DNA from 2 places in the Vagococcus hydrophili genome. Region 2 is predicted to be linked to the other one. Evidence: a T-box and tRNA genes for the amino acid it is inferred to sense, from the RefSeq annotation. Region 2 holds a T-box; the other holds one or more tRNA genes.

Region 1 (15,422 bases), 400 kb from region 2:
ATTGGAAATTTTCCAAACTAGGTAATTTTTCTCCAGTGAAATCTGGATTTAGTAAACAAATTTCAACAAGCGAAGGCGTTGATACCCACACGTTTAAGTTCATTTTAGGAATACTGCTAAACAGTAATGGGAAACTCTCTACCATATTTTTTTCCATCGGTACTAACGTTCCTGCAGTTAGTAATGAAGGATATAAATCCATTACTGATAAGTCGAAAGAAAATGGTGCCTGGCATAAAAAGCGTTGCTCTGTCTTTAAACTAAAATCTGACAACATCCACTCACAAAAACTTTCTAAATTATCATAAGTAATTTGGACGCCTTTAGGTTTCCCAGTGGTACCAGAAGTAAAGATTGTATAGTAGACATCTTCACCTACAACCATATGCTTTAAGGAAGCTTTATCTCCTGCAGTCGTCAATGCTTCATATTTTTCTAAGGTAATCACTTTATCAGAGACATTCAACGGCCATTCGCTTAAAGAAATGACACATGTTGCTTGTGATTCTTCTAAAATCATTTCAACACGATCGACTGGCGTGTGAGCATCTACTGGAATGTAACCATGACCCGATTTGGTACAAGCTAAGAAGCTGGTAACCATTTGGCTATTTTGTCCACCATAAACTAAAATATTATCTTTGTTTTGATGATTGTTTTCTAAGTAAAACGCAAGTGAATCAGATTTTTTTTCTAAATCTGCATACGTAGGGCTTAGTGTCCCTTCGTCGAAAAAAATAGTGTCCGCTTTTTCATCAGACCATTTTTTGACTGTTTCTAAGATTATATTTTTCATCGATCAAATACTCCTTCTAGAATTGGTTGTAAATAAAGGAACCTCCGCCTACTGAACTATAGTGATATAAATAGATTAAACCTAACAATATAGTTGCATAAAGCACTGTTTTTCCCACAAAAGATAACCAATATCTTGATTCTTCATTTTTAATTACTTTTTTCATTTCCATTTCAACTTCATCCTCTCGTCTTTATCATAAACAAATTATATCGTAGAATATTATTTTTGGTATCAAGCATATGTTGTAATTTTTTCTACGACCTAAGACCTAGAAATCGTCATAATAGAAACATTTGTAACATCACAGTAATATTAATACAAAATTATTATAAACAACGAGAAATCAAAACACAAGATATAATTCTACACTATTATCTTAAGTTTTGAAAGTTCTAAATGATGTGATTATTTGATAATTTCTGTTTAATACTTTCAATCAATAAATCAACTAGAAGAAAGAAACCAATTCGAGAAATAGAATCATCCTTTTTCGTATCAAAGTTATCGGTATGACAGTATAAACTATAATCTGAATAATCACTTAATTTATTCGATTGAAATGATGTAATACTAATCATTTTCGCTCCTTTTACATTAAGAACCCTTGCTGTTTCAAGAATTTTTTTCGTTTGACCAGATAGTGAAAACAAAATCACTACATCATCCTCTGTGACCAGTCGTGTAAAAGACTCTGATAAATTATAATCATCAATAAAAAAGCAGTGAAGACCCATGGAAAATAATAAATGCTCTAAATAATACCCAACAGGTTTACTGGTTCCCCTTGCCATGATAAAAATATTTTTTGCTTGTAGGATTGAATCAACCGAGCCATCAATCGTCTCATCTATAACTAAGGATAACGTCTTTTCAATGCTTTTTTCGAGTTTCTTGATTACTTTATCTTCATTTAGTTCTTCTGATACCAGCTCTTCTCTTATTGAATTATTAATGGTAAATTTCAACTCTTTAAAACCACTAAAGCCCAACTTTTGACATAAATTAATAATCACGGTCTTCGACACGAAATTGACATCTGCAAGTTGATTGATATTCATATAAGGAACGGCTTTAGTATTGTCTATAACATAGCGAAGTACCTTTTTCTCACTAACAGTTAACTCATCGTAATTCTTAAGAAAGTCCATTCCACTCCCTACCCCCTACTATTTGGAATTATATCATAAACTCCTACTTATGTCTGATACAAAGAACGGCAAAAAAGACTGATATCTCTAAATATTCACTAACTTTTTGTTAGTTTTATCTAAAAATATTAGCCTTTATGTTCTTAAATTAAATTTGATTAAAAATCATGGTAATTACATAGTTCAAATTCATACTCGGAAAATAATTTACTAAGATCTAAGTCACATAAAATTGAAACTTCTCTCATTCTAGCTAAATTAAAACTTGAGCCAAACCAAACTTCCTCATCCAAAAACCCAGGATGACAAACAGCTTCTACTTTATTTTTCTCAGAGTATTTTTGGCAATCTTTCACGATTATCTTAAAAAGTTGTTGTTTTACTTCTAAAAACCTTTTATCCATTCTTTTCATTTCTGGATAGTTAAATAGGGGCCATAACTCCTCGGCAGGACTTAAATTAGGATTAATAAATTTAGTTCTCACATCATGACTATTTCTAATTGGTAAATGATATTTAAGGGATAAAGCCTCTACTACCCTATAATGATCTCCCATCGAGTGAGTATAATGATGGGAATCAAGATGACTAATGTTGATCCCTGCCTGTTGAATGTGTTTGATTTGTGCATCCCATTCATCATAAAGCTGCTCTAAATTAGTTTCAAATAATTCCGCCTTGATTTTATCTAAACATTTAAACTTCCCAGTTTCTTCCACTAAATCAGTAACATTAGTAAGTATTGGTTTGCCACATGTCATTGACAAATGAACTCCCACTCCTAAATTGGGATTACTACGGCTTAATTCTACGGCATGGTCAAATCCTGGCATGTTTGCCATTAGAGTCGTTGAAGTTAAAACACCATTCTGAAAAGAATCAATAATACCGTGGTTAATTGCCTTAGAATAACCAAAATCATCTGCGTTTATGACCAACTTTGCCATTACTTATAATTCTCTTGAATAAATTTAGCTGTTTCATGAGCTCGTATTGCTTCTTTGGACGCTAGTTCACTGGAAAGTCCCACATAGTTTCTAGGATCGATTAGTGCTTTCACTTCTTCTGCTGTAAATTCTGAAGAAATTAAGCTATTTTTCATGAGATTTGTGTAGAAGTCTTCACCATCAGCTGCTGTTTTAATCGCAATGTCATATAGAAGTGAATGAGCTTCATCTTTCCCAAGTTTATCAGCCATTTTCATCATAACGTATTCTGTATTATCTAAGCCTTTATTTCTCAACACATTGTGAAGCATTCGCTCAGGATGAGGGACCATTGTTCTAGTTAATTCCTCTGTTCTAAGCAAAACTTCAGTTGTGAGTTCTAGGGCTTCTTCTAAAATGCCATCAAATAACATGTATGAACTACTGTCACCTTCATATGGTCTAACGGCTGAGTACATACCAACACCAGGTAATGAATACAATTTTTGAGAATTGGCTACAATGCCTTTAGCTAGTTTAGGGTTAATTTTATGAGGCATGGTACTACTTCCAACTGTCCCTTTGCTAAATCCTTCCGACACTTCAGCAATTTCTTCTAAAGTAGTACTATAAACTTCTTCTCCAATTTTATGACAAATATTTGCCATTAATGATAAATTCATCATGTACTCTAATTTATGAGTACTAATATTTCTTGAAGGAACTTCCATTGGATACATACCTGTTAACTCAGCTACGCGCTTTTGAACATCAATCCCAACTTCTGGCATGGAGCTAAATGTTCCTACCGCTCCACCCATCATAATTTTAAAGACACGTTTTTCTGCCTCTCTCATTCTCTCCACACATTCAATGAAGTCACTTATCCAAACAGAAACTTTATAGCCATATGTAATCGGAGTGGCATGACGACCATGAGTCCGACCTGTCATGACAGTATCTTTATTATCCTCAGCTAGTTTACTTAAGTTCTCTAAAATCTCACCCAGAAGTTTCATGTATTTATCATGAACGGTTTTCACCATATATAATTGAGAACTTTGCTGAATATTTTGAGTGGTAATCCCGTAATGAATATATTTCCCGCTCTCTTTTGGACAAGCTTTAACTAAAACTTTTAGAAAAGGCACAAACCCATGTCCAATTTTTAAATAGATTCTATTCATTTCCTCAAAATCAATATTTTCAATTTTAGCGGCTTCTTTAATATCAAGAGCGGCTTGTTTAGGAATAAAACCACACTCCGCTTGTGCTTCTGCTAAGGCAGCTTCAAACATTAGCCACGTTTTATATTTTGCTTCATTCGAGAATAACTCTTTTATCCCTCGATCATCCATTGTTTTACTTTTTGAATCATATAGTGCTCTCACTTTTTTTCCTCCTCATTTTTTACTATGCTAATGCTTCATCTACAGCATTTCTAACGAATTCAACTTGAGGGCCATAAACAACATGAATATGTTTTGCTGCCGGGAAGAAGAAACCAGTACAACCTGATTTTTCAAGCAACTCTTTATTGACAACATTAATATCCTTCAAATCAATTCTTAGACGGGTAATACAGTTTTCAACGTTTTCAATATTTTCCTTACCACCTAGCGCTTCAACCACGATCTCAGCAACTTCTGTGTAACGTTTTTCTTTAATTAATGTATTATCCATATTTTGTGATTCTTCACGACCAGGTGTTTTAATATCAAATTTAATAATTGCCCAGTAAAAAATAAAATAAGTAACAACTGCTAAACCAAGTCCAATAATTACTAAGAATATCCAGTTAGTCTTTTCATATAATAATCCGAAAATCGCAAAGTCAAAAACCGTTCCCCTAATGTATCCAACTGCCACTCCTGCTAAAGAAAGTAGCACAGCTCCAATCCCAACAATAACTGCATAAGCTAAATACAAGAGAGGGGCAATGAACACAAAAGTAAATTCTAACGGCTCAGTAACGTTTCCTAACATCGCTGTTAAAACCAACGTAATCAGCATCGACTTAACTTCTATTCTATTTTCTACACGACACGCTTTATACATGGCTAAAGCAATCGCAGGGAAAAGAAACAGTGTCACAAGCATTTGTTGTTGTGCCATGAATCTTGTTAAATCAGGCATCATTGACCAATACTCACTATTTGGCCCTTGATTGAATAACACTTCATTCATCGCTGGGACAACTCCAACAAAGGTTTCCCCATCAATTACATAAGACCCGCCTGCTTCAGTAAATCTAAAGAGCGCGTTCCATACATGGTGTAAACCAAAAGGAATAAATAATCGTTCACCAGCTGCCGTAAAGAATGGACCAACTGTGCTTAAAATAACCACTGAAAATTTCGTTAAAACTAGCACAAAAACTTCCCAAACAAATGGTAATAACGCCCCAATTAAAATCATGACGCCAATTGTAATAATTGGTACTGACTTCTTACCTGAAAAGAATGCAAATGCAGTTGGAAGTTCTAAATTATAGAACTTATCTGTTGCCCAAGCAGCAACTAACCCTGTAACAATCCCCCCTGCTGCACTGATATTCATTGTTTGAATACCCAAAACATTTATTTGTCCAACTTGTGTCATAATTTCTGGATCAGCCATCTTACCAGTTAAAGTCAACCAAACATTCATAGTAATGATTAAAGTTAAATAACCAGTCACAGCAGCAAAAACAGAAATTCCTTTATCCTTTTTACTCATTCCATAAGCCACACCCATAGCGAATAGTAGTGGAATATTATCAAAGATAACGCTTGCAATCGTTCTAATACTAATAAGAATAGCATTAACATTTTCATTTCCTAAAAATGCAAACTTTTCAATCATATAAGGTTGAACAAATGCTCCACTGATTCCTAAAATCATCCCGACCGGTGCTAAAACCCCAATTGGAAGAAGTAACGTTCGTCCAAACTTTTGTAGTGACTCACCAAAATCCCCTTTTTTAATCATCTTTTCTTCTCCTTTTCAAATGATAAATATATACTAACACTTAAATTTTTTTATAAAAAGCTTCTTAACATTACTTAATACTATCTAGATAAGCAAAAATGACTTAGATCATTTTTGGACAAAAAAAAAGACTTGAATCATCAAGTCTTAACTGGGCTAGCTGGATTCGAACCAACGATGACGGAGTCAAAGTCCGTTGCCTTACCGCTTGGCTATAGCCCAATATTATTAAATAGGCGACTGATGGGAATCGAACCCACGCATGTCGGAACCACAATCCGATGTGTTAACCACTTCACCACAATCGCCATGATAAAAATGGAGGGGGCAGATTCGAACTGCCGAACCCAAAGGAGCGGATTTACAGTCCGCCGCGTTTAGCCACTTCGCTACCCCTCCATATAATGGCGCAAGACAGAATCGAACTGCCGACACACGGAGCTTCAATCCGTTGCTCTACCAACTGAGCTACTGCGCCCAAACTATAATTAATAGTTTAGTAATGACCCGTACGGGAATCGAACCCGTGATACCGCCGTGAAAGGGCGGTGTCTTAACCGCTTGACCAACGGGCCTAAGAATTATAAAATTACGGAAAGTAAGGGATTCGAACCCTTGAGACAGTTATTACCGTCTACATGATTTCCAATCATGCTCCTTCGGCCAACTCGGACAACTCTCCAGGTTCAAAAAACTTATTTAAAGTAAAACTCCGGCAGTAGGACTCGAACCTACGACATCATGATTAACAGTCATGCGCTACTACCAACTGAGCTATGCCGGATTATTTAATTATTAGACTATCCTTATATGCAATAAATGCAATACCGGCGGCCGGGGTCGAACCGGCACGCCCTTGCGGGCACAGGATTTTGAGTCCAGCGCGTCTGCCAATTCCGCCACGCCGGCATAAGGATATATCTATAAAAGGCGGTAACCGGATTTGAACCGATGATAAAGGTGTTGCAGACCTCTGCCTTACCACTTGGCTATACCGCCAAAAACTGGGCTAGCTGGATTCGAACCAACGATGACGGAGTCAAAGTCCGTTGCCTTACCGCTTGGCTATAGCCCAATATTATTAAATAGGCGACTGATGGGAATCGAACCCACGCATGTCGGAACCACAATCCGATGTGTTAACCACTTCACCACAATCGCCATAGTAAAAACAGGGGTAGTAGGAATCGAACCCACGCTGACGGTTTTGGAGACCGTAGTTCTACCGCTAAACTATACCCCTATAGTTTGATAATATTAATAATGGAGGGGGGCAGATTCGAACTGCCGAACCCGAAGGAGCGGATTTACAGTCCGCCGCGTTTAGCCACTTCGCTACCCCTCCATATAATGGCGCAAGACAGAATCGAACTGCCGACACACGGAGCTTCAATCCGTTGCTCTACCAACTGAGCTACTGCGCCTAAACGGTCCCGACGGGATTTGAACCCGCGATCTCCTGCGTGACAGGCAGGCATGTTAACCCCTACACCACGGAACCAGTTTAGATAATGGAGGTTAACGGGATCGAACCGCTGACCCCCTGCTTGTAAGGCAGGTGCTCTCCCAGCTGAGCTAAACCTCCATATATGGAATATATTATGTTACATGACCCGTACGGGAATCGAACCCGTGATACCGCCGTGAAAGGGCGGTGTCTTAACCGCTTGACCAACGGGCCTTTTGAAACAACTCCGGCAGTAGGACTCGAACCTACGACATCATGATTAACAGTCATGCGCTACTACCAACTGAGCTATGCCGGATAATTTATAATAAGCATGGCAACGTCCTACTCTCACAAGGGGAAACCCCTCACTACCCTCGGCGCTAAGAAACTTAACTTCTGTGTTCGGCATGGGAACAGGTGTATCCTTCTTGCCATCATCGCCACACTTATTATTAGAGTGATTGTTCACTCAAAACTGAATGTTTTAGTTAGACATCTTTTTTACTTCACCGTTTTTCTTTGGTTAAGTCCTCGATCGATTAGTACTAGTCCGCTCCGTACATCACTGCACTTCCACTCCTAGCCTATCTACCTGATCATCTTTCAGGGATCTTACTTTCTTAAAGAAATGGGAAATTTCATCTTGAGGGGGCTTCACGCTTAGATGCTTTCAGCGTTTATCCCTTCCACACATAGCTACCCAGCAATGCCCTTGGCAGAACAACTGGTACACCAGAGGTGTGTCCATCCCGGTCCTCTCGTACTAAGGACAGCTCCTCTCAAATTTCCAACGCCCGCGACGGATAGGGACCGAACTGTCTCACGACGTTCTGAACCCAGCTCGCGTGCCGCTTTAATGGGCGAACAGCCCAACCCTTGGGACCGACTACAGCCCCAGGATGCGACGAGCCGACATCGAGGTGCCAAACCTCCCGTCGATGTGAACTCTTGGGGGAGATAAGCCTGTTATCCCCAGGGTAGCTTTTATCCGTTGAGCGATGGCCCTTCCATGCGGAACCACCGGATCACTAAGCCCGACTTTCGTCCCTGCTCGAGTTGTAGCTCTCGCAGTCAAGCTCCCTTATGCCTTTGCACTCTACGAATGATTTCCAACCATTCTGAGGGAACCTTTGGGCGCCTCCGTTACTTTTTAGGAGGCGACCGCCCCAGTCAAACTGTCCATCTGACACTGTCTCCCGCCACGATAAGTGGCGCGGGTTAGAATGGTCATAACACAAGGGTAGTATCCCACCAATGCCTCCCTCGAGACTAGCGTCCCGAGCTCTACGGCTCCTACCTATCCTGTACATGTGTTACAAACATTCAATATCAAACTACAGTAAAGCTCCATGGGGTCTTTCCGTCCTGTCGCGGGTAACCTGCATCTTCACAGGTACTAAAATTTCACCGAGTCTCTCGTTGAGACAGTGCCCAAATCGTTACGCCTTTCGTGCGGGTCGGAACTTACCCGACAAGGAATTTCGCTACCTTAGGACCGTTATAGTTACGGCCGCCGTTTACTGGGGCTTCAATTCTGAGCTTCGCTACTAGCTAACCCATCCTCTTAACCTTCCAGCACCGGGCAGGCGTCAGCCCCTATACGTCATCTTTCGATTTTGCAGAGACCTGTGTTTTTGATAAACAGTCGCTTGGGCCTATTCACTGCGGCTGAACTTGCGTTCAGCACCCCTTCTCCCTAAGTTACGGGGTCATTTTGCCGAGTTCCTTAACGAGAGTTCTCTCGCTCACCTTAGGATTCTCTCCTCGACTACCTGTGTCGGTTTGCGGTACGGGCCGTTTGTTTCTAACTAGAAGCTTTTCTTGGCAGTGTGATATTAAGACTTCGGTACTTAATTTCCCTCCTCATCACAACTTGTCCTTAAAGGTAAAAGCATTTGACTCTTACCAAGACTTGTTGCTTGAACGCACATATCCAACAGTGCGATCTTGTAACCTACTGCGTCCCTCCATTGTTCAAACAAAACAAACGGGTACAGGAATCTCAACCTGTTATCCATCGCCTACGCCTATCGGCCTCAGCTTAGGTCCCGACTAACCCTGGGAGGACGAGCCTTCCCCAGGAAACCTTAGTCATTCGGTGGACAGGATTCTCACCTGTCTTTCGCTACTCATACCGGCATTCTCACTTCTAAGCGCTCCACCAGTCCTTACGATCTAGCTTCAACGCCCTTAGAACGCTCTCCTACCATAGAACCTAAGTTCTATCCACAGCTTCGGTAATATGTTTAGCCCCGGTACATTTTCGGCGCAAGGGCACTCGACTAGTGAGCTATTACGCACTCTTTAAATGGTGGCTGCTTCTGAGCCAACATCCTAGTTGTTTGTGCACCCTCACATCCTTTTCCACTTAACATATATTTGGGGACCTTAGCTGGTGGTCTGGGCTGTTTCCCTTTCGACAATGGATCTTATCACTCACTGTCTGACTCCCGGACATAAATGAATGGCATTCGGAGTTTATCTGAATTCGGTAACCCGAGACGGGCCCCTAGTCCAAACAGTGCTCTACCTCCATCATTCTAATTCCGAGGCTAGCCCTAAAGCTATTTCGGAGAGAACCAGCTATCTCCAAGTTCGTTTGGAATTTCTCCGCTACCCACACCTCATCCCCGCACTTTTCAACGTACGTGGGTTCGGTCCTCCAGTGCGTTTTACCGCACCTTCAACCTGGACATGGGTAGGTCACTTGGTTTCGGGTCTACGACTACATACTCACTCGCCCTATTCAGACTCGCTTTCGCTACGGCTCCGCTTCTTCAGCTTAACCTCGCATGCAATCGTAACTCGCCGGTTCATTCTGCAAAAGGCACGCCATCACCCATTAACGGGCTCTGACTTTTTGTAGGCACACGGTTTCAGGTTCTATTTCACTCCCCTTCCGGGGTGCTTTTCACCTTTCCCTCACGGTACTGGTACACTATCGGTCACTAGAGAGTATTTAGCCTTGGGAGATGGTCCTCCCGGATTCCGACGGAATTTCTCGTGTTCCGCCGTACTCAGGATACTCATAGGTGTGTTGTCAATTTCGTCTACGGGGCTTTTACCCGCTCCGGCTGACCTTTCCAGGTCGATTCGACTATCCACAACAGCTACCACAGCTGAGTCCTACAACCCCAACAAGCAAGCTTGTTGGTTTGGGCTGTTTCCGTTTCGCTCGCCGCTACTAAGGAAATCGATTTTTCTTTCTCTTCCTGCAGGTACTTAGATGTTTCAGTTCTCTGCGTCTACCTCTAACAAGCTATGTATTCACTTGAAAGTAACATCCTATAAAAGATGCTGGGTTCCCCCATTCGGAAATCTCTGGATCATAGCTTACTTACAGCTCCCCAAAGCATATCGGAGTTAGTCCCGTCCTTCATCGGCTTCTAGTGCCAAGGCATCCACCGTGCGCCCTTATTCACTTAACCTTTTTCTAACCTAATGGTTAGACTTTGTTTATTTAAATCAACTAGCGATAGCTAATTTAAATAGTATTTTATGTATCACAATTTTAATAATAAAACTGATCAACTCGGTGTGTTAAAAAAAAATGTTGATGTCTAACTTCAACTATCCAGTTTTCAATGAACAATATGTTTTAGTATTATAACAATACTAATGGAGCCTAGCGGGATCGAACCGCTGACCTCCTGCGTGCAAGGCAGGCGCTCTCCCAGCTGAGCTAAGGCCCCTTGTTTAAGGATTTATTTTTAAAAATAGATCTCTCAAAACTAAACAAAGTAAGTACAACCATGTGATTTCCGTAATATTCCTTAGAAAGGAGGTGATCCAGCCGCACCTTCCGATACGGCTACCTTGTTACGACTTCACCCCAATCATCTATCCCACCTTAGGCGGCTGGCTCCTAAAAGGTTACCTCACCGACTTTGGGTGTTACAAACTCTCGTGGTGTGACGGGCGGTGTGTACAAGGCCCGGGAACGTATTCACCGTGGCATGCTGATCCACGATTACTAGCGATTCCGGCTTCATGTAGGCGAGTTGCAGCCTACAATCCGAACTGAGAACGGCTTTAAGAGATTAGCTAAACCTCGCGGTCTCGCAACTCATTGTACCGTCCATTGTAGCACGTGTGTAGCCCAGGTCATAAGGGGCATGATGATTTGACGTCATCCCCACCTTCCTCCGGTTTGTCACCGGCAGTCTTGCTAGAGTGCCCAACTAAATGATGGCAACTAACAATAAGGGTTGCGCTCGTTGCGGGACTTAACCCAACATCTCACGACACGAGCTGACGACAACCATGCACCACCTGTCACTTTGTCCCCGAAGGGAAAGCTCTATCTCTAGAGTGGTCAAAGGATGTCAAGACCTGGTAAGGTTCTTCGCGTTGCTTCGAATTAAACCACATGCTCCACCGCTTGTGCGGGCCCCCGTCAATTCCTTTGAGTTTCAACCTTGCGGTCGTACTCCCCAGGCGGAGTGCTTAATGCGTTAACTGCAGCACTGAAGGGCGGAAACCCTCCAACACTTAGCACTCATCGTTTACGGCGTGGACTACCAGGGTATCTAATCCTGTTTGCTCCCCACGCTTTCGAGCCTCAGCGTCAGTTACAGACCAGAGAGTCGCCTTCGCCACTGGTGTTCCTCCATATATCTACGCATTTCACCGCTACACATGGAATTCCACTCTCCTCTTCTGCACTCAAGTCCTCCAGTTTCCAATGACCTTCCTCGGTTGAGCCGAGGGCTTTCACATCAGACTTAAAAGACCGCCTGCGCTCGCTTTACGCCCAATAAATCCGGACAACGCTTGCCACCTACGTATTACCGCGGCTGCTGGCACGTAGTTAGCCGTGGCTTTCTGGTTAGATACCGTCAAGGTGGGAGCAGTTACTCTCCCACTTGTTCTTCTCTAACAACAGAGTTTTACGATCCGAAAACCTTCTTCACTCACGCGGCGTTGCTCGGTCAGACTTTCGTCCATTGCCGAAGATTCCCTACTGCTGCCTCCCGTAGGAGTCTGGGCCGTGTCTCAGTCCCAGTGTGGCCGATCACCCTCTCAGGTCGGCTATGCATCACGGTCTTGGTAGGCCATTACCCCACCAACTAACTAATGCAGCGCGGGCCCATCCAACAGTGACACCCGAAAGCGTCTTTTATTATTCTCCCATGCGGGAAAACAAATTATGCGGTATTAGCACCTGTTTCCAAGTGTTATCCCCCTCTGTTGGGCAGGTTGCCCACGTGTTACTCACCCGTCCGCCACTCTCTGATTTTCGGTGGAGCAAGCTCCGGTGAAAATCAAAGCGTTCGACTTGCATGTATTAGGCACGCCGCCAGCGTTCGTCCTGAGCCAGGATCAAACTCTCAATAAAAGTTGATTAACATCTTGCGATGTTTAGCTCATTAATTTTAAAACTTGCTAGCGAATGTTATTTCACTAAATATGGTTTGTTTCTATAAAATAGAAACGCCCTATCACATTTGGTTTGTCTTACTTTGTTTAGTTTTCAAAGATCCATTTCGTTGCCGTAACAACTTTTATATCTTATCACAACTTCTTTTGAATGTCAACTCTTTTTAAAAAAGTTTTCCCAGAAGTTGTTATTTAATATGTCAGTTATCTTTTCGACTTAATGATAATAACACATATCATTTCGTTGTTCAAGTGTTTTGTTTAAATATTTTTTTGTTATTTAAAATTAACACCCGTCGTAACGACATGTATTAATATATCAATTGTTTAAATAAAAATCAAGCTTATTTTTAATTTTTTTTCAAAAAAACTAAAAAAAATAAAAAACAGGTGAAAATCACCTGCTTTTTACTACGATTCTTTTTGACAATCAGGACATAACCCATACATCTCTAAGCGATGTTCCCTTACTTTAAATCCTGTTAATTGCTCAGTTGCCGACTCCACATCTTCCAAGCCAGGGTAATAGACATCAACTACTTTACCACAATTATCGCAAATAGCATGGTAATGCTTTGTAGATGTAAAATCAAATCGACTAGAAGAGTCTCCATAAGCCATTTCAATAACAAAACCTATGTCTGTAAATAATCTTAAATTGTTATATACCGTTGCTACACTCATATTTGGGAAACGATGCTCAAGATGTTTATAAATTTCATCCGCTGTTGGATGACTTTTACTCTCAACTAAATACTCTAAGATTGCATATCTTTGTGGTGTGATACGTATATTAGATTCTTTCATCTTATTTATTGCATCTTCAACAATATGATTTGACATATTCATCATCCTTGTGAATTTTTTATATTTTCATTCTACTACCATTTTAACAATATATCAAGAATCTACGTTATATAAGTATATTTTATTTACATTCCTTTAGATTTCTCTTCAAAAAATAAGATATATACAAAAATACACATAACACCTATTACTAATGAAACATCCGCAAAATTGAAGATTGGAAAATTAAAAAACTCTACTTGAAACATATCAACAACCTCGCCTAATCGGATACGATCGATGAAATTCCCTAACGTGCCACCAATAATTAAACTTAAACCAATCGTCATCCATTTACTTTCATTATGATATTTATAAAGTAAGTAAGGTAATATTATCAAAGCGATAACTGTGACGACAGTAAAGAACCACATTTTCCCTTCTAAAATACTCCACGCTGCCCCACTATTTCTTATATGAGTTAGGGATAAGATTGGATTACTAAAAATCGTTTCATGTATTTCAATGTTTGATACCACCCAATATTTAATCAATTGATCAATTATTACCGATGCTAAAACTATTAAACTATAATAAATCATATTTTTTCTCACTCTCCAAATAAATCTTTAGGACTAATAATCCCAATTAATTTGCCGTTACTTTTACCATTCTGAGTAACTAAGATTGCTTCTAGTCTCGGATTACTTTTAAATAGTTCTTTTGCTTTGTATTCTGTGTCACTCAATGATAAAAAGGAGACAGCATCTCTTTTATTATCTAGATCTAAGATATCAATCGCTGTGTAATAATTAAGATCCATCATATTATTATCAGCATTTTTAGCAAACCACATACCAATTCCTTTGGTTGTAATTAAGCCTCTAAACTTTTTGTTTTGATAAATTGGAAACTGAGAATATTCTTTTTCTACTATTATATAAAGGATTTCTTGAAGCGGAACATCTGCTGTAAAAATCTTTACATTTGTTTTTAAAATGCGTTCCACTAGGCGCGGATGCAGTAGCTCATTTTCAATTTCAAGTATTCTCTCCACTGCCCATTCATTAGGCTCAGCAATAATAAAATCTGTTTCAATCCTATTATGCACAATGGCATTTCTTAGTTGGGAAAACTCGATAAGATCAAATTCAATCTCTGCAATTGGTAAATCAGAACGTTTTTTGACTCTCCTCAACATTTCTGTTACCCCCATATTACTTGGGAATTCTAATTGCTTTTTCAACCATTTCTCTATTTTATTAAATGAGACTAAAAAAATATCAGCCCTATTCATCAGACACCTCATTTCTTAATTACTAAAGATTAGTATATAACAATTCCCTTAAAGTAAAAAGAGTTATTATTTATACTTTACATGATTAAGCCTGTGTTTGACGTAACAATACTTACACCGTATAATGAATATAGGCATGTAAATGACCACTAGGGGGTATGTAAAATGAAATTCGGCACAGTGAAATGGTTTGACGTTAGAAAAGGATATGGTTTTCTAGTGTATGACGGAGACGAAGAAATTTTTGTACATTTTACCGGCATCATTCAAGAGGGATTCAAAGTACTTTTTGAAGGTCAAAAAGTAGAGTTTGCGATTAAAGAAGGTGCACGTGGTCTACAAGCAGCAGAAGTACTTGTGATTGAATAAAAATAAAAAGTGTTGACTTATTTTTCGTCAACACTTTTTTCTATTCCGTAAATCGTCCCCGTAAATAAGCTTTCCTTCTGTAAATTTAAAACAAATGCATTTTTAGATGGTGGAAACATCACATAAACATACTCTCTAGCTTCTGTTTTAATCGTTATACCGTGACTACCTACTGAAATGTTTTTTATTTTATCAATATCAATTTGATAACGATTTTTTTTTAAAATAGCGGATACTTTCAATTGTTCGTTGGTGAGAATCATTTTTCTTCTAGTTCCTAGGTAAACAAAAAAAAGAA
Region 2 (15,422 bases):
AATAGGTGCACTATTAGTTTGATCATCACTTTGGTTGAACAAAGGGATATCTTTGATCTCTAAGACTTCAATCTCCACTAAATTTTTGAACGCTTTTGACATGTAATTAAGTAACATTCTGTTATAAGAAAGGTCTGCATTAGAACCTACAATTCCGACTAATTTCATTTTCATTTCCTCCTATTAGATGGTTTCCCAAGAAAAATTTTCTGCTTCTTCTTTATTTGCTTCATGAGCGTTTCCTAGTTGTTTCATAATATCTACAAAGATAACAAAATCTTTAAATAAGCCGTTTAATTTTTCAATTTGGACTTGATCTTTTAACTTACCACTTTCATCAAATGCTTGTAGAGAGTGACTAAGTAAAAATTCAGAACTTGGCATGATACGCGCTTTGAGTTCTGGAGAATCTAACATTTGACGTAAATGTTGCTGGGCGCGCGATGAGCCTAGTGTGCCGTATGATGCGCCTGTAATCATGACCGGTTTATCTAAAAATGGGTAAATGTGATACGATAACCAGTTTAAAGCATTCATTAAAGAAGCTGGAATGGTATGATCATATTCTGGTGTACTAATAATTACTCCTTCTGATGCTTCGATTTTTTTAGCGATCTCTGTCACAATTTCTGGTACTTGTTTATCTGCTGGTTTATTGAATAAAGGAATCTCTTTAATTTCGACAATTTCAATCTCAGCAACTCCTTTAAAGTGTTCTTTCATAAATTGTAATAACTGTCTGTTTGTTGAGTTGTCAGAATTTGTTCCAACTAAGCCAATCATTTTTTTCATCATTATGTCCTCTTTTCATTAGTTTATATAATTTTTTATATAACGACTCAAGTATGTTTTAATTTTGGTAATCAAAATACCTTCAATTTCGGGATGTTGATTGATTTCATTCATTATTTCAGCAGGCGTTTGACCAAACAAACGAGTTGTCCAAATTTCCCCATCTACTGACTTATCTGAAACAATCGTTAAACTTAGAGTTTCAGTCTCCATTGGATAACCTGTTATCGGGCTAAGAATGTGGTGATAGGTCTTGTTTTTAGTTTTTAAAACACGCTCATAAATACCTGATGTGACAATTGATTTGTCTTTAACCTTCAAAATATAGTCATAAGACTCTCTAGATTCGCCAGGTGTTCGAATCCCAATTTTCCAACATTCTTTATTAGGTGGTGTTCCCAAAGTTAAAATATTGCCACCTAAATTAATGAGAGCGGACCTTACACCTTGTTGTTTTAATTTACCTAGAACAAGGTCCCCAATAAAGCCTTTAGCTAGAGCACCTAAATCAATTAACATGCCTTTTTCTAGGTAAACACTATGTTCTGTTTCATTAAGAAGGATTTTTTTCGGATTAACGGTTTGGAGTAATTCTTTTATTGTTTCGTCATTAGGAACAGTGGCATCACTAAAACCGATACGCCACTTTTGAACCAGTGGCCCTATGGCAATATTAAGAAGACTTCCCTCAGCAAGACTATGTTCTTTCCCTAATTTTATTAGCTCAAACAATTCTCTATTTACTTTTACTCTCTTGATGCCTGCTTGGGTATTAACAGCCATCAACTCGGATGTGGGATCGTTGGCGCTAAAGCGTTTCTCATACATTTTTAAATCAAGGATGGTTTCTTTAAGGATCTCTTGGGCATTTGTATGACTAATTTGTAAGTCAATCACGGTTCCCATTAAACGGACTTGCTCATTAGCAATATTCATTCGCTAGACCTCCTTAAGCTCTATTTCTAAAGCTTTAATCTTTTTTAACAACACCTGATTGCCGTTTACTTTTGCATAAGCTCTTGCATCATACAGCAGTTCTAAGGTTTCAGGGATGTCCTTCTTTTCAACCACACTATTTAAAGCTAATTGGAAAGCAGCTCTTGCTAAATAATAAGTTACGTGATTTTCTGAGCATATTGTAATAGCATACTCCAGTAACGCATTGCTTATTTCAATTTCATTAGTTTCTGCATAATAAACACCTGCATGAAAGACCATATTTAAAACACGCCACATATCCTCGATACTATTTGTAGGACAATCATAGATTTGACCAATCACTTTACTAAAATAAAACTCAGATTTTTCAAAATCATTTTCTCTAGCATAAGTCATGCCAATACCTGTATAAGCTAATAATTGATACATTTTCTTTTCAGTAGTTGTTTCATTCAATAAAATTTGATCAAAAGTAAATAAAATATCTGTTAGTTCTTCTTTTCTAAAAAACATTAGAAAACCTTTTAAATACAAGTACCTTAAAGTAATATCTGAATTTTCATCTTCTGAAGTGATCTTTAATGACTCCAGTAAATTTTGAGCTTCTTCATATTCACTAGTAATAAAATAAAACTCTATCTTATCCATTTTTTTAACGACTTCTGTATTTTTTAAACCGACTTTAGGAAATAAATCACCAATCGGAAAATCCAATCTGGTACATAATTTAATCAGTGTTTTTAAATTAGGAACTTGACCATTGTTCTCAAAACGGCTCAAAGTTGTTTGTGTACAAATATTTTCGGCTAATTCACTTTGAGATAATCCTTTTGATTTTCTTGCTTCAATAAAACAATCAACGTTCATTTGAATCTCCTTTCTATATTTTTGTGCTTTTTATCACATATTTAACTAAGTTCATTCTAACGCCTTATATATTTTTAGTCAATCATAATATATAAAAAATTATATATTATTTTTATTTGATTTTCACTTTAAATAAGCCTATACTGTATTTAATTTCATACAAAGAAGTGATTAATAAAGAAAAGTACTATATTTATTTTTTCAAAGAGAGCTAATGGTTGGTGTAAATTAGTAAAAAAAGATATAGGAATGGGCTTTTGAACTGATAGATTGAATGACTAAGTAGGTCTATCCGCTAAGCTAGCGTTACCAAGCGTAGTTTTAACTACTTAAGTTAATTTAGAGGTGGCACCGTGATTTCACTCACCCTCCAATCGGTTTATATCGATTGGAGGGTGAGTTTTTTTATTTTAAGGAGGAATAAAAAATGACACATACTTATTTAACTGGAGATCGTCCAACTGGCAAATTACATTTAGGACATTACGTTGGTTCACTTAAAAGCCGCGTGGCGATTCAAGACTTAGAAAATACAGAACAATTTATTATGATTGCTGATCAACAAGCTTTAACAGATAATGCGGATAATCCGAAAAAAATTCAAGATAATTTAAAAGAAGTCTTACTTGATTATTTAGCAGTGGGAATTAATCCAAGCAAATCAACCATCTTTATCCAATCAAAGATACCCGAACTTTCAGAACTGATGATGTACTATTTAAATCTTGTTACTGTTTCAAGACTTTACCGAAATCCTACTGTGAAATCAGAAATGAAAGAAAAGAATTTTGAAACCAGTTTACCAGCAGGATTTTTAACCTATCCTGTCAGTCAAGCTGCTGATATCACTGCTTTTAAAGCAACTCATGTTCCGGTTGGTGGCGATCAACTACCTATGCTTGAGCAGACCAAAGAAATTGTTAGAAGTTTTAATCGGATTTACAAGACAGATTGTTTGGTTGAACCTGAAATTGTCTTACCAAAGAAAAACCAAGAACGCTTAAAAGGAATAGATGGCTTAGGTAAAATGAGTAAATCTTTAAATAATGGAATTTACCTTTCTGATGAGCCAGATACAATTAAACAAAAAATCATGAGCATGTACACTGATCCGAATCATATTCATGTGAATGATCCAGGACAAGTTGAAGGTAATATGGTCTTTGAATATTTAGAGATTTTTGGAGATGATCATAAAAAAATTGCTGAACTTAAAGAACACTACGAAAAAGGTGGACTTGGAGATGTGAAAATTAAACTCTATCTTAATGAGATTATTCAAGAGACATTGCGTCCTATACGTGAAAGACGAATTCAATTAGCAAAAGAAGAAGATTATCTACTTAGTATTTTAAAAGCAGGCAGTATAAAGGCAGAAGCTCGTGCTGCTACTACCTTAGATGAAGTCAAAAAAGCTATGGGAATTAATTATTATTAAACAAATAACGAGTTTTATTTTTAATTAATTTCTAATTGGTCTATAATATTAACTATAGTTAAAGGAGTGAGTAAATGGATAAAAATAGTAATTTAGCAAAAAAAGACTTTTACGAGTATGTTAACAACGAGTGGTTAGAAACCGCTAAAATCCCCAGTGATAAACCAGTCATTAATAGTTTCACCTTTTTAAATGATGAGATTGAAAAACTACTGATGTCAGATGTTAAAAAAATGAAGATTGGCGAGATTTCTTTAGACACTAAAGAACTTCAATCCTTTGTTGATTTTTATCGTTTAGTTGCTGACACAGATGAACGAGAAAAATTAGGTGTGATACCACTTAAAAAACGACTCGAATACATTGAATCTTTTAACTCTTTAAGTGATTTACCAAAAGATTTAACTGACTGGGTCTTATCAAGCTACCCCTTACCTTTTGGGATTTACGTGGCACCTGATATGAAACAAGCAGACACTTATGCTGTTTCACTATCACCTGCACCTTTGTTTTTACCTGATACAACTTATTACGCAGAAGATCATCCAAATAAAAAAGACTTGCTTAATACCTTTGAAAGTATGATGACTGAACTTTTAGTTCTAACTGGTAAATCAGAAAGGGAAGCAAGTAACATCGTTTCAAATGCTATGGCTTTTGACGAAAGTTTAGTGCCTTTTATTCGAAGTTCTGAGGAAAGTGCTGATTATACAAAAGAGTACAATCCAAGACGTTTGGAAGACGTTAAAAACTATCATTCAGACATTCGATTAGATACTTTAATTTCTGGTTTACTGGAAGAAACACCAAAAGAAGTCATTGTCACTGAACCAGAGTATTTTGAAAACTTCCAACAATTAATCACTGCTGAGACATTTGAAAATCTTAAAGCTTGGTTACTCGTTCAACAAACAAGACGCCTTGGTGATTTCTTAACAGAAGAATTCAGAACCGTTGCCTCTCGTTATCAACTAGCTTTATCAGGTGCCGAAGAGATGATTTCCAGTGAAAAACTACACTTCTATACTGCAACTGGCTACTTTGATCAAGTCATTGGTCAATATTACGCTGAAAACTACTTTGGTCAAAAAGCCAAACAAGATGTGGAAGACATGATTCATGAGATGATTCAAATTTATCAAAATCGCCTAACTAACAATACGTGGCTAGAAAAAGTGACGAAAGATAAAGCCATTTTGAAATTAAATACGCTAGGTATTCATGTGGGATTCCCCGAAAAAATACCAGCTATTTATGCCAATCTTAAAACAAAATCAAAAGCTGATGGTGGCTCTTTAATTGAAAATATTATGGACTTCAATCGTTTGTTAGCTAAAGATCTTTTTAAACGCTACAACACAAAAGTTGATCGTAGCGAATGGGAAATGAGTGCTGATATGGTCAATGCTTACTATCACCCACAAAAAAATGTGATTGTTTTCCCAGCGGCTATTCTCCAAGCACCATTCTATGACTTTAAACAAACTAGAAGTCAAAATTATGGTGGTATTGGTGCCGTGATCGCTCATGAAATCTCTCATGCTTTTGATAATAATGGGGCTAAATTTGATGAATTTGGGAATATGAATGACTGGTGGACTGAAAAAGATTTGGCTCACTTTGAAAAATTAACGAATGAGATGATTGCTCAATTTGACGGCATTCCGTTTGGCAATGGGCAAGTTAACGGTACATTAACAGTTTCTGAAAATATTGCGGATGCTGGTGGCTTGAGTTGTGCTCTTGAAGCTGCTCAATTAGAAGACGATTATAACGGTAAGGAATTATTTGAAAACTGGGCACGCGTTTGGCGTAATAAAGCGCAAGAACAATACACTGACTTACTACTTGCTGTGGACGTTCACGGACCAAACAAACTCCGTGCCAACATGCAAGTCAGAAACTTCGAAGAATACCACAAACTATACAACATCGAAAAACAAGACGAGATGTACCTAGAGCCAGAGAAAAGAATTAGTATTTGGTAATTAGGTTGTCATAGAAGTGGTTTGCTCCAAGCAACTGGAGAAAATAAAAAAAAGTTCTTACTAAAGTTTTTTTGGTTTAGTAAGAACTCTTTTTTTATATTAATCTTCTTGTTTCTTTTCTAACACTTTACCTGATTTAGCATCAAGTTTAACTTTTGTTTCTTTATGGCCGTCTTTGACTTCTACTTCCCAGAAAGTGACACCTAATTCTTTTTTCAATTGCCATTCTTTTGCTTTACCGGCACCTGCTTCTTTTTCAGCAATCTCAGTTACTTTATCCACTGTTTGGATATCTTTCAAACCAAGTTTCGCCTCTGCACGGTTCACTTTATCATCAGACTCTAATTTTTTCTCTTTGTCTTTTTTGATTTCTTTTGATGAGGCATTGATTAACATTTTATACTTATTCGTGTCATCTACACCTTTAACTTTGTAGAAGAAGTCGCCCTTTTCATATTCCAGCTCCATAGATATGATATCCGTCTTTGGATGAGCTTTTGTATATATTTCACTGGCTTCATTCAACGTGATGATTTTGACTTCATTTAAAGATTTAGTATCCGTAGATGTTTTTGTATCTTTACTACCACTTGTCTTAGTATCTTTACTTGAAGATCCCGTTGTTTTAGAAACTTCTTTCGTTTCAGTTACTGGTTTTTTAATCTCCGTTTGAGAACTACATCCTGCCATTGCTCCTAAAAGTACCACTGCTAAACCTGTCATTATTATTTTCTTCATTTTTAATTTCTCCATTCATGTTTTATTTATTTATCTCTTTGATGTCTTAATATTACCAACTAAAAGAGTTTAATAAATCAATTTTGGATAAATGCTAGATGAAGTTTTCTTCATTTTTATTTCATCTTTGGTAAACATAACTCAAAAACAGTTCCCTTTGGTTTATTATCTGTGATCGTTAACTTACCTTTGTACTTATCACTTATCTTTTTCACAATCGAGAGACCAATACCAGACCCCTCCACTTTACTCGTTCGGGAGCTATCAACACGGTAAAAGCGCTCAAAAATATGTTGCTTATTTACATCAGAAATGCCAATTCCTTGATCCTTCACACTAAAAATCAGTCGACTCTCTTCTTCTTTTAAGATAATTTCAATCATTGAATCATCCGAAGAATATTTAGCCGCATTTTCAATTAAATTTTGAAAAACTTGCTGCAAGTCACCAGGATAACTTTCAAATTCTATTTGTTTTCCAAAATCAAAGGTAAATTCTTGAGGATATAATAATTTAATCTTCTCAATTTCATAGAGTAGAATCTCCGATAAATTAAAAACTTCTTTCTGACTTGTTATGTCTTCTTTTTCTAAAACAAGTAACTGATTACTTAATTTTTCTAGTCGCTTAGATTCTTTATCAATAAAGGCAATCGATTCTGGAATAACTTCTGGATGTTCTTTCCCTCTTCGTTGAATCAGTTGAACATGCCCTCTAATTGCTGCCAATGGCGTTCTTAAATCGTGAGAAGCATTTGTTATGAACTGCTTTTCTCTTGCGATTGCTTCACGTTGCTCTCTTAGTAAATGATTAAAAGATTCCGCTACTTCTGTGATTTCAATAGGATCTTCTGGGACACTTAGTTCAGCCTTTCCTGAAATATCAATCTGACTAATTTCACTGGACATTTTACTCAATTTTAGACTCCATCTTCGAACACTAAAGTAAATCAAGATGCTTCCTAAAATTATGGCGACAATATTTAAAATCACACTAATACCAAACATACCAAAAGCAAGTTCCATTGCCGTTTCACCACTAATAGCTAATTGAAACTTGAAGCTATCATACTCTCCCTGCTCAACAAAATAAACGCCCTCTTCACTAAAAATAATGTGTTTTAAAAATGGCAAAGACTTACCGTGGTACAATTCATCAAATATTTTATAGCTTTTTTCTGAATAAATAGTCTCTCCATCATTGGTTTCGATAATTAAAACATCATCATTTTTCTTTGAAACAAAATTATCGATACGATAAGTCCAATCTGTTTGACGTCCTTGCTCTTTTTTAAGACTACTAACAACCCCTTTTGACTTATTCTCTAAGAAATCATAAACGAAAGTTGTCGCCGCAAGAACAAAGAAAATATTCATAATCACTAATATGCCAAGAAAAATCCCCATAAAACGTTTGGTTAATTGATACTGAGCTGTCTTCCTATTCATCTTGATCAACTCGCAATACATAACCAACCCCACGAACCGTTTGAATCATGCGCCCAAACGAATCAGCCCCTAATTTATTTCTAAGGGTTCTGATATAAACATCGACGACATTGGTTTGCCCGTCATAATCATACCCCCAGATTTCATTTAACAAGTCATCTCTCGTCTTCACCACTTCTGGTGTTTTAATGAGTTCAAATAATATACCAAACTCTTTTGGTGTTAACTCCACGCTTTCATTGTCTAAGTGAACCAAATGCTTGGCAATATCGATCACAATACCATGATAAGTTAAACTTTGGATATTCTCCTCTTGTTTTTTCAATCGACGCTCAATTACCCGCATACGAGCAAATAACTCTTCAATTTCAAAAGGTTTCGTTAAGTAATCATCTAAGCCAGTATCTAATCCCACTACAATATCTGTGGTTTGATTTCTTGCGGTCATCATAATGATTGGCACATCACTATTTTTTCTAATTCTTCGTGCCACTGTAATACCATCATAAATAGGTAACATCCAATCTAAAAGAATCATTTGAATATTATCTATATTTTCTTCATATAGTTCCAAAGCATCTTGTCCATTTTTTGCCCATAAAACCTCATAACCTTCAAATTTTAATTCTGTCTTAATGAAACTAGCTAAACTTTCTTCGTCTTCTACTAGTAAAATTAATGAGTTACTCATAGCGTTCACTCCAATCGATAGTTGTTTTCTCTAGTTTACTAAACTAGAGTAGAATCTTCTATCTATTTAAAAAAAGAAAAAATGAAAATTTCTTCATGTTACAAGAGGTGAATAAAAAAGTGCTTTGCTCCAAGCAACTGGAGGAAATTAAAAATAATTCGTGGTTTTTGAATTAATTTTAATTTTTGAAGTTGTCGTAGGAGCAGCTTTTTTATTACCGTTTATTCAGTTGTAACAGAAGTGTTCAGCTTCAAGAAATAAAAAAGACTGACAAAAATCAAAGTCAGCCTCAAAACATTATTCTATTAACCAAAGAAACGCTTAATCTCGATTTCAGCTGCTTCTGGACAATCTGAAGCGTGAATCACATTTGAACCTGAAATAAAACCATAATCAGCTCTAATTGTTCCAGGTAATGCTTCTTGTGGATTTGTTGCCCCTACCATTTGGCGAACTGAAGCAATCCCATGCTCTGCTTCTAAAATCATACAAACAACTGGTCCAGATATCATGAAATAAACCACTTCTCTAAAGAAAGGTTTTTCCTTTAAGTGAGCATAATGTTCCATTACAACAGCTTCTTCTAAAACTGTTTGTTTCATGGCTTTAATCTCAAAACCACGTCGTTCAAAACGAGCAATGATTTCTCCTACTGCTTTTTGTCTCACACCATCTGGCTTAATAATAACTAACGTTTCTTCCATTCATACATCCTCCTAAAATTTAAATAACATTCTAATTGTATGCGTTTTCATTAGTTAAATCAATAGAAAAAAGGAATTAAATTATTAATTCCTTTGCTTTAATATTAAACAATCGGTGTCACAGAAGTAGCTTCTTATTTCTTGAAGCTAAACACTTCTGTCACAACCTAAATATTTTATCTATTTCTTTTTAAGTCTTTTTCATAGTTACTTTCATTCGAACGACTCACACGGCGAATGCGTCCTTTAATCGGCATTGATTGTAGTGTTTTTAATACCATCTCACCTTTACCATTTAAAATTTCCACAAAAGTTGAGATATCCATTAAATTAATCACACCGATATCGTCGCCAGTCATGCCTTCTATATTACATAGTGCTCCCACAACATCTCCGGGGCGCATTTTTGTTTTCTTACCAGCATTTATGTGGATTTTCATGATATCATCTTTAAAATCATGACCTTTTTCTTTTTTAAGTTTCGGTTTTTGCGTTTGTTTCATATCAAATTCCATACGATACTTATCAACAATCGCTTTTGACGGACGGTAAGCTTCTTCAATCAAACGATCTTGAGATTCTAAAATTTCATTAAATTGAGGCTTATCACGGTGATTAACAAGAGATAAAGCTTTCCCGCTATTTTCAAAACGAGCCGTACGTCCTATTCTGTGGACATATGTTTCTGTTTTTTCAGGTAAATCGTAATTAACAACTAAGCCAATATCAGCCACATCAATCCCACGAGCTGCCACATCTGTTGCGACTAAGTGTCTAAAGTAACCACGTTTAAAATCTTGAATCACAGAACTACGGTCACTTTGTTCCATACCACCATGTAACATCTCGATCTTAACGCCAGCTTTTTGAAGCTCGTAAGTTAACTTATCTACCATGATTTTTGTGTTACAGAAAATAATACTACTCTCTGGGTTTTCAACGACTAGAATATCTTTCATTGTTGATAATTTAGTATCTTCTTCTACACGAACAAATTGTTGGAAAATACGTTTTTTAGATTGTTCTGTGGTTTCGATTTCTACCATTTGTGCTTTTTTCAAGAAACGTTCAGCTAATGAAGCAACACCTTTTGGCATAGTTGCTGAGAACATTGCTGTGGCTCTTTTATTTGGTAATTCTCTTAGTATTTTTTCAACTTGTTCGATGAATCCCATGGCAAACATTTCATCTGCCTCATCAATAATCACTGTTTTGATTTTTGTTAAATCAATTGTGCCTCTTTCAATGTGGTCAAACAAACGACCTGGTGTTGCAACAACTACGTGTGTTCTTTGGTTTAAATTTTTAACTTGTGATTGGTAAGAACTTTTACCAAACAACGCTTCTACTTTGATTCGTTTGTAACGACCAATATTAAAGATTTCTTCTTTAATTTGTGTCGCTAGCTCTCTTGTCGGTGTTAGGACTAAGGCTTGCGGTGCTCTTTCTTCCCACTCCACTAACTCACAAATAGGGATACCAAAAGCAGCCGTTTTCCCACTACCTGTTTGAGATTTTACAATCACATCTTTTTTATTTAATAATAATGGTATGACTTCCTGTTGAACTTGGGTTGGTTTTGTATATTTCAAAACATCTAAGGCTTTGATGATTGATTCATCTAAAGGGTAATTCACAAAATAATTGGTACTCATTTAATCTACATCCTTCAATTAAACAAGTAAAAATTTTGAGTCCTTCACTTGCCTAAATTTATTTTTTAGCTTCCACAGTGTAACATGTTTTTGTGAATAACACACGAGAAATGAGTAATAGGTTTAAACAAACATAAAATATTCATCTGGTTGTTCTTTATTCTTTAAGATATTTCTTAAAATCAGTTTAAAGCTACCTTCCATTTTAGGTTGTTCTAAAATTCTAAAAATAGAAATAGCTTGATGACAAGATTCTATCCCCTTCTCAAAGTCTTCAAAAATCAATTGATACCAGCCTTCATAAAATAATAGACAGGTACTACTTGTTAAATCCATTTGATTTTTTAACATCTTTCGCGCCAAATCCAGACTTTCTTTCGCCCATTCTTGAAGTCTATAATTAACAAAATAAGAAAAACCAGAGAAAATGATTTCAGATTTAAATTTCATCATGACATGGAACTGACTTTCTTTTTCTGTTCTTGCTATGGCTAATGGTAATAATTGATGAATTTGTTCTGCTTTAAAGGTAAAGAGAAATAGCTTAAATAAGACTAACTCAAAAACACTCCAATCCTCCACTTTATACAAGTACGTGATAACAGGTTTCGATATGATGTTAATCTCTTCCATAATTTTTTTAGGATTTTTATCTTTAATCTCATCTAGATTATTTTTATAGGTATAGATACAAATATCACAATATATCGCAATGAATTTTTGCCAGCTTTTTTTTGCGTCCATCTCATCTTTTATTTTTTTCATCTCAATAATGCCAATTTCAAAACTCTTTTTTACTGCTTGATCATTAACAGACAGTAGTCTAGCAACATAATAATAAAATTCGCTCGTCAAATACCCTCTCAAAATCTTAATATCTTCATTCAAAGTTGTATTTTTCTCCAACTCCCTCAAATAAAAAAATTCCTCTACCGAGACATTGATATTATTCAGCAAGCGTTCCATTCGGTGGAGACTAATATTTGAGTTGCCTTTTTCGAACTTACTAATAAATGACACACTGTTTAACTCGTCTGACACTTGCTCTAAACTAAGTCCCCGATCTTTTCTTAGCTTTCTAAATAACGTTCCTTCATCCATCTTCTCACCTTTTTTCCACTATAGTAGAATTATCTGATATCTCTAGTTTACCTCACTTATACTTAATTTAACAAATAAATCAACGAGGTGAAGAACATGAATACGTATCTACATAATAAAGAATATCGAATTTTAACAAATGCCAACTTACTTAATGCTGTCGGTAATAGTCTTTTTAACATTGTTTTTATCGTTTACGCTAGCACACTTCCTTTTAACACATTAGCCGTTTCCCTAGCGTCAATCACGATTTTTATTCCCAGTCTCTTTCAACCACTCGTTGGACACCGAGCGGATAAAACCAAAGAAAAATTAAAATGGAATATCTATTCACGATTAATTCAGTTCTTACTTTTTAGCTTTCTTGCTTTTTTAATCTTATTAAAGCCTTCTTTTCTACTTTTTAGCGTTTTACTCCTTATTAATGTGGTAGCTGATTGCTTAGGTTTCTTTAGTAGTACACTCCAATTATCTTTCATTAAAGAATTGGTTGATGAGGAAAGTTTAAGAGATGTGATGGGATTTCAAAATGCCATGTTTACCTTGATTCAATTGATTTTCCAAGGTCTCGGTGCCTTTCTGCTTGTCCAACTTAATTATAATTTTTCACTCTTTGCGGGGATTAACGCAGTGACTTTCTTACTTGCAGCCCTTGTTATTATGACTTCTTATTCACTTCTAAAACCTTGTAATGACTCGTTAAAAATTACTGAAAACACAGTAGGTCAATCAAACTCATTTGTTGAAGATTTTAAAGAAGTCACAACAATTTTTATGAAGAATCCTTTTTTAAAGATGATTATTAGCTTTGCTGTTTTAATTAACTTACTTACAAGCACTTCTGAATCATTACTAAATATTTCTCTCTTAACAAAAGAATATCTGTGGATTGGTAATTTACCTAATAGTATTGCCTTGATTGGAATTTTTATCTCAGTGGGACTTTTAATTGGCTCTCTTTGGACAAAAGATTTTCTCAGAAATGTGAGTAGTTCCTCTATTATTAGTTTAATTCTTGTAAACATTACTCTGATACCAATTCTTTTGATTTTAGTGAAATCTTTTATCCTAGTTCTTATTTCTTTATTCACTTTAGGATATTTGATTGGTAAATTAAATCCACGTGTTTCTGCCTTTATGATTAGTGAAGTCCCTCAAGAAAAACTAGGTATTACAAGTGGGGTTTTTAGCACTCTTGTTATGGCAGGGGCACCCATTGGACAACTTATTTTCTTAGGAACTGCTAATGTCTTTAATGATACGCTAAGTTGGTGGTTATATGGCGGTATTGCCCTGATTTTTCTTTCTATTTCATTGGTATCGAAAAGAAAAGAAAGAACAGCAGTTGAGACTCTTTAAATCAAACAAAAAAAGGTAACCAACTATTCTGGTTACCTTTTTGATTGAGACGAAACGGGAATTAAACGCCTATTTCATCACATTTTTTTATTCACCCTTTTTAACTGCGATTGCTTCAATTTCAATTTTTGCGTCTTTCGGTAAGCGTGAGATTTCCACTGTACTTCTGCTTGGGAACGGTTCTGAGAAGAAACTTCCGTAAACTTCATTAGCTACTACAAAATCATTCATATCAGCTAAGAAAATCGTTGTTTTAACAATATCATTCATTGTTAAACCAGATTCTTTTAAAATCGCTTGAAGATTGTTTAAGCTTTCTTTTGCCTGTTCTGCTACATCTTCTGGCATTACTCCTGTGGCAGCATTGATTGGCAATTGACCTGAAATAAAAACTAATCCTTCTGTCGCAATTCCTTGTGAGTAAGGTCCGATTGCTTGTGGTGCGTTGTTTGTTGAAATTTGTTTTTTCATGATTAAATTCCTCTTTCTAAATGTTTGTATTTTTCTCTAAGTGACTTCACGTAAGTCACACTAGCGTCTGCATCTCTTTTTTGAACTTCTAACATATATTCTAAATTTTCCGGGCTAGGTTTATAGGTATTTAATGGGGCAATCAAGGTTGGATCAATATAAGGTTCTTCTATTTTAAAGGCGCCTTCTCCAAGATACTCAACACCACCCGTTCCAAGTGGTCTTTTAAATGTTGAAACATAAGGATGACACATTTCAATATTAATTCGCTCAACACTTGATTGTGTTAATAAGGTTTTGTAACAGTAATCTGTATCAATATTTCCAGAACCTACTGGACAACCACTAACACGTAAGTTTTCACCATCTTTAATCACAATATGATCTTTAAAATGAGTACTTTTAGCATAAGGAGCTAGAGTGTCTACAGTTGTTTTAGGATCTTCCCATGCCATCATACCATTACCAATGTCACATAAACAACCAACATTTGGTGAGTTGATTTCTTGAAGTAATTTAACGACTTCTGTAGCAACTTCTTCTTCATGATTTTCAATCGCCAAATGGATGCCTTTCTCAATTAACAAAGGTTCAATAAGACGAACTTTTTCAATCCCAGCTTTCACTTTTTCTGGATCGTAGTTACCTTTATTAATATAAGTTCTAATAATCTTAGCACCTAATATTTCAGCGACTTCGATCACATCTTTTAATCTTTCTGTCTCCACACCTTTCATATCTAGTTCACAGTAAAGGTTGTGCTCATCTAATTTTTTTCTAAGAGCTTTTAAATGATCTTTATCATTAGAACATAAACTTCCCCAAACTGGGTCAATATCATATTTATCCAGTATCTCTTGGGATACTTCTTCTTCTGAATATTCTACTATGTTAAACTGAGCACCATCTAAACCGTAAGCTACCACTTGATCCACAAAGTCAAAAGCATTCATTCGTCCATTTTGGAAATACATATGAAATGTTTCTGTTTCTAATCCTAATTTCATTCTAATTCGCTCCTTTTTGTTTTTTTAATCGGTGTGTTAAATAGTTACTAATAATGAATCCAACAATCGCAAACCCACTCATAATTAAGAAGACAACTCGGTAACCTGCCATTCCACCAAATGCATCAATCACTGCCCCGTATAAAGCAAATGAGAAAATAGAAGGCGCATATCCGATTAAACACGCTAGTGAAATAGCAGCACCACTGATTTCTTTTGGAATG

Evidence for each region. The T-box of region 2 lies ahead of trpS (tryptophan--tRNA ligase). A T-box ahead of a tRNA ligase gene usually reads a tRNA of that ligase, here a tRNA-Trp.
Region 1: it encodes a tRNA-Trp, which carries the amino acid that the T-box ahead of trpS (tryptophan--tRNA ligase) is inferred to sense. The anticodon was not compared.

The regions. Positions count from the first base shown of each region.
Region 1 is NZ_CP049887.1:2,284,966-2,300,387, reverse strand. Features, by position in the region: gene dltA (D-alanine--poly(phosphoribitol) ligase subunit DltA) at 1-796, opposite strand, end outside; gene G7082_RS11280 (teichoic acid D-Ala incorporation-associated protein DltX) at 813-962, opposite strand; gene G7082_RS11275 (MurR/RpiR family transcriptional regulator) at 1,192-1,947, opposite strand; gene G7082_RS11270 (carbohydrate deacetylase) at 2,106-2,894, opposite strand; gene G7082_RS11265 (class-II fumarase/aspartase family protein) at 2,894-4,264, opposite strand; gene G7082_RS11260 (PTS transporter subunit EIIC) at 4,287-5,843, opposite strand; tRNA gene G7082_RS11255 (tRNA-Gln) at 5,995-6,065, opposite strand; tRNA gene G7082_RS11250 (tRNA-His) at 6,079-6,151, opposite strand; tRNA gene G7082_RS11245 (tRNA-Tyr) at 6,163-6,242, opposite strand; tRNA gene G7082_RS11240 (tRNA-Phe) at 6,249-6,321, opposite strand; tRNA gene G7082_RS11235 (tRNA-Glu) at 6,347-6,418, opposite strand; tRNA gene G7082_RS11230 (tRNA-Ser) at 6,436-6,525, opposite strand; tRNA gene G7082_RS11225 (tRNA-Asn) at 6,554-6,627, opposite strand; tRNA gene G7082_RS11220 (tRNA-Leu) at 6,669-6,752, opposite strand; tRNA gene G7082_RS11215 (tRNA-Cys) at 6,772-6,842, opposite strand; tRNA gene G7082_RS11210 (tRNA-Gln) at 6,848-6,918, opposite strand; tRNA gene G7082_RS11205 (tRNA-His) at 6,932-7,004, opposite strand; tRNA gene G7082_RS11200 (tRNA-Trp) at 7,016-7,086, opposite strand; tRNA gene G7082_RS11195 (tRNA-Tyr) at 7,108-7,188, opposite strand; tRNA gene G7082_RS11190 (tRNA-Phe) at 7,195-7,267, opposite strand; tRNA gene G7082_RS11185 (tRNA-Asp) at 7,272-7,344, opposite strand; tRNA gene G7082_RS11180 (tRNA-Val) at 7,356-7,428, opposite strand; tRNA gene G7082_RS11175 (tRNA-Glu) at 7,453-7,524, opposite strand; tRNA gene G7082_RS11170 (tRNA-Asn) at 7,536-7,609, opposite strand; rRNA gene rrf (5S ribosomal RNA) at 7,623-7,738, opposite strand; rRNA gene G7082_RS11160 (23S ribosomal RNA) at 7,813-10,721, opposite strand; tRNA gene G7082_RS11155 (tRNA-Ala) at 10,913-10,985, opposite strand; rRNA gene G7082_RS11150 (16S ribosomal RNA) at 11,071-12,631, opposite strand; gene G7082_RS11145 (Fur family transcriptional regulator) at 13,084-13,515, opposite strand; gene lspA (signal peptidase II) at 13,605-14,060, opposite strand; gene G7082_RS11135 (CBS domain-containing protein) at 14,069-14,755, opposite strand; gene G7082_RS11130 (cold shock domain-containing protein) at 14,921-15,124, shown strand; gene G7082_RS11125 (EbsA family protein) at 15,142-15,422, opposite strand, start outside.
Region 2 is NZ_CP049887.1:1,887,104-1,902,525, reverse strand. Features, by position in the region: gene G7082_RS09440 (NAD(P)H-dependent oxidoreductase) at 1-168, opposite strand, end outside; gene G7082_RS09435 (NADPH-dependent FMN reductase) at 184-792, opposite strand; gene G7082_RS09430 (FAD:protein FMN transferase) at 811-1,728, opposite strand; gene G7082_RS09425 (helix-turn-helix domain-containing protein) at 1,732-2,598, opposite strand; T-box leader at 2,760-2,972, shown strand; gene trpS (tryptophan--tRNA ligase) at 3,026-4,036, shown strand; gene G7082_RS09415 (M13 family metallopeptidase) at 4,111-6,024, shown strand; gene G7082_RS09410 (PepSY domain-containing protein) at 6,124-6,762, opposite strand; gene G7082_RS09405 (sensor histidine kinase) at 6,879-8,210, opposite strand; gene G7082_RS09400 (response regulator transcription factor) at 8,203-8,901, opposite strand; gene ndk (nucleoside-diphosphate kinase) at 9,207-9,605, opposite strand; gene G7082_RS09390 (DEAD/DEAH box helicase) at 9,782-11,260, opposite strand; gene G7082_RS09385 (helix-turn-helix domain-containing protein) at 11,384-12,361, opposite strand; gene G7082_RS09380 (MFS transporter) at 12,458-13,720, shown strand; gene G7082_RS09375 (RidA family protein) at 13,808-14,191, opposite strand; gene G7082_RS09370 (sugar phosphate isomerase/epimerase family protein) at 14,194-15,198, opposite strand; gene G7082_RS09365 (MFS transporter) at 15,200-15,422, opposite strand, start outside.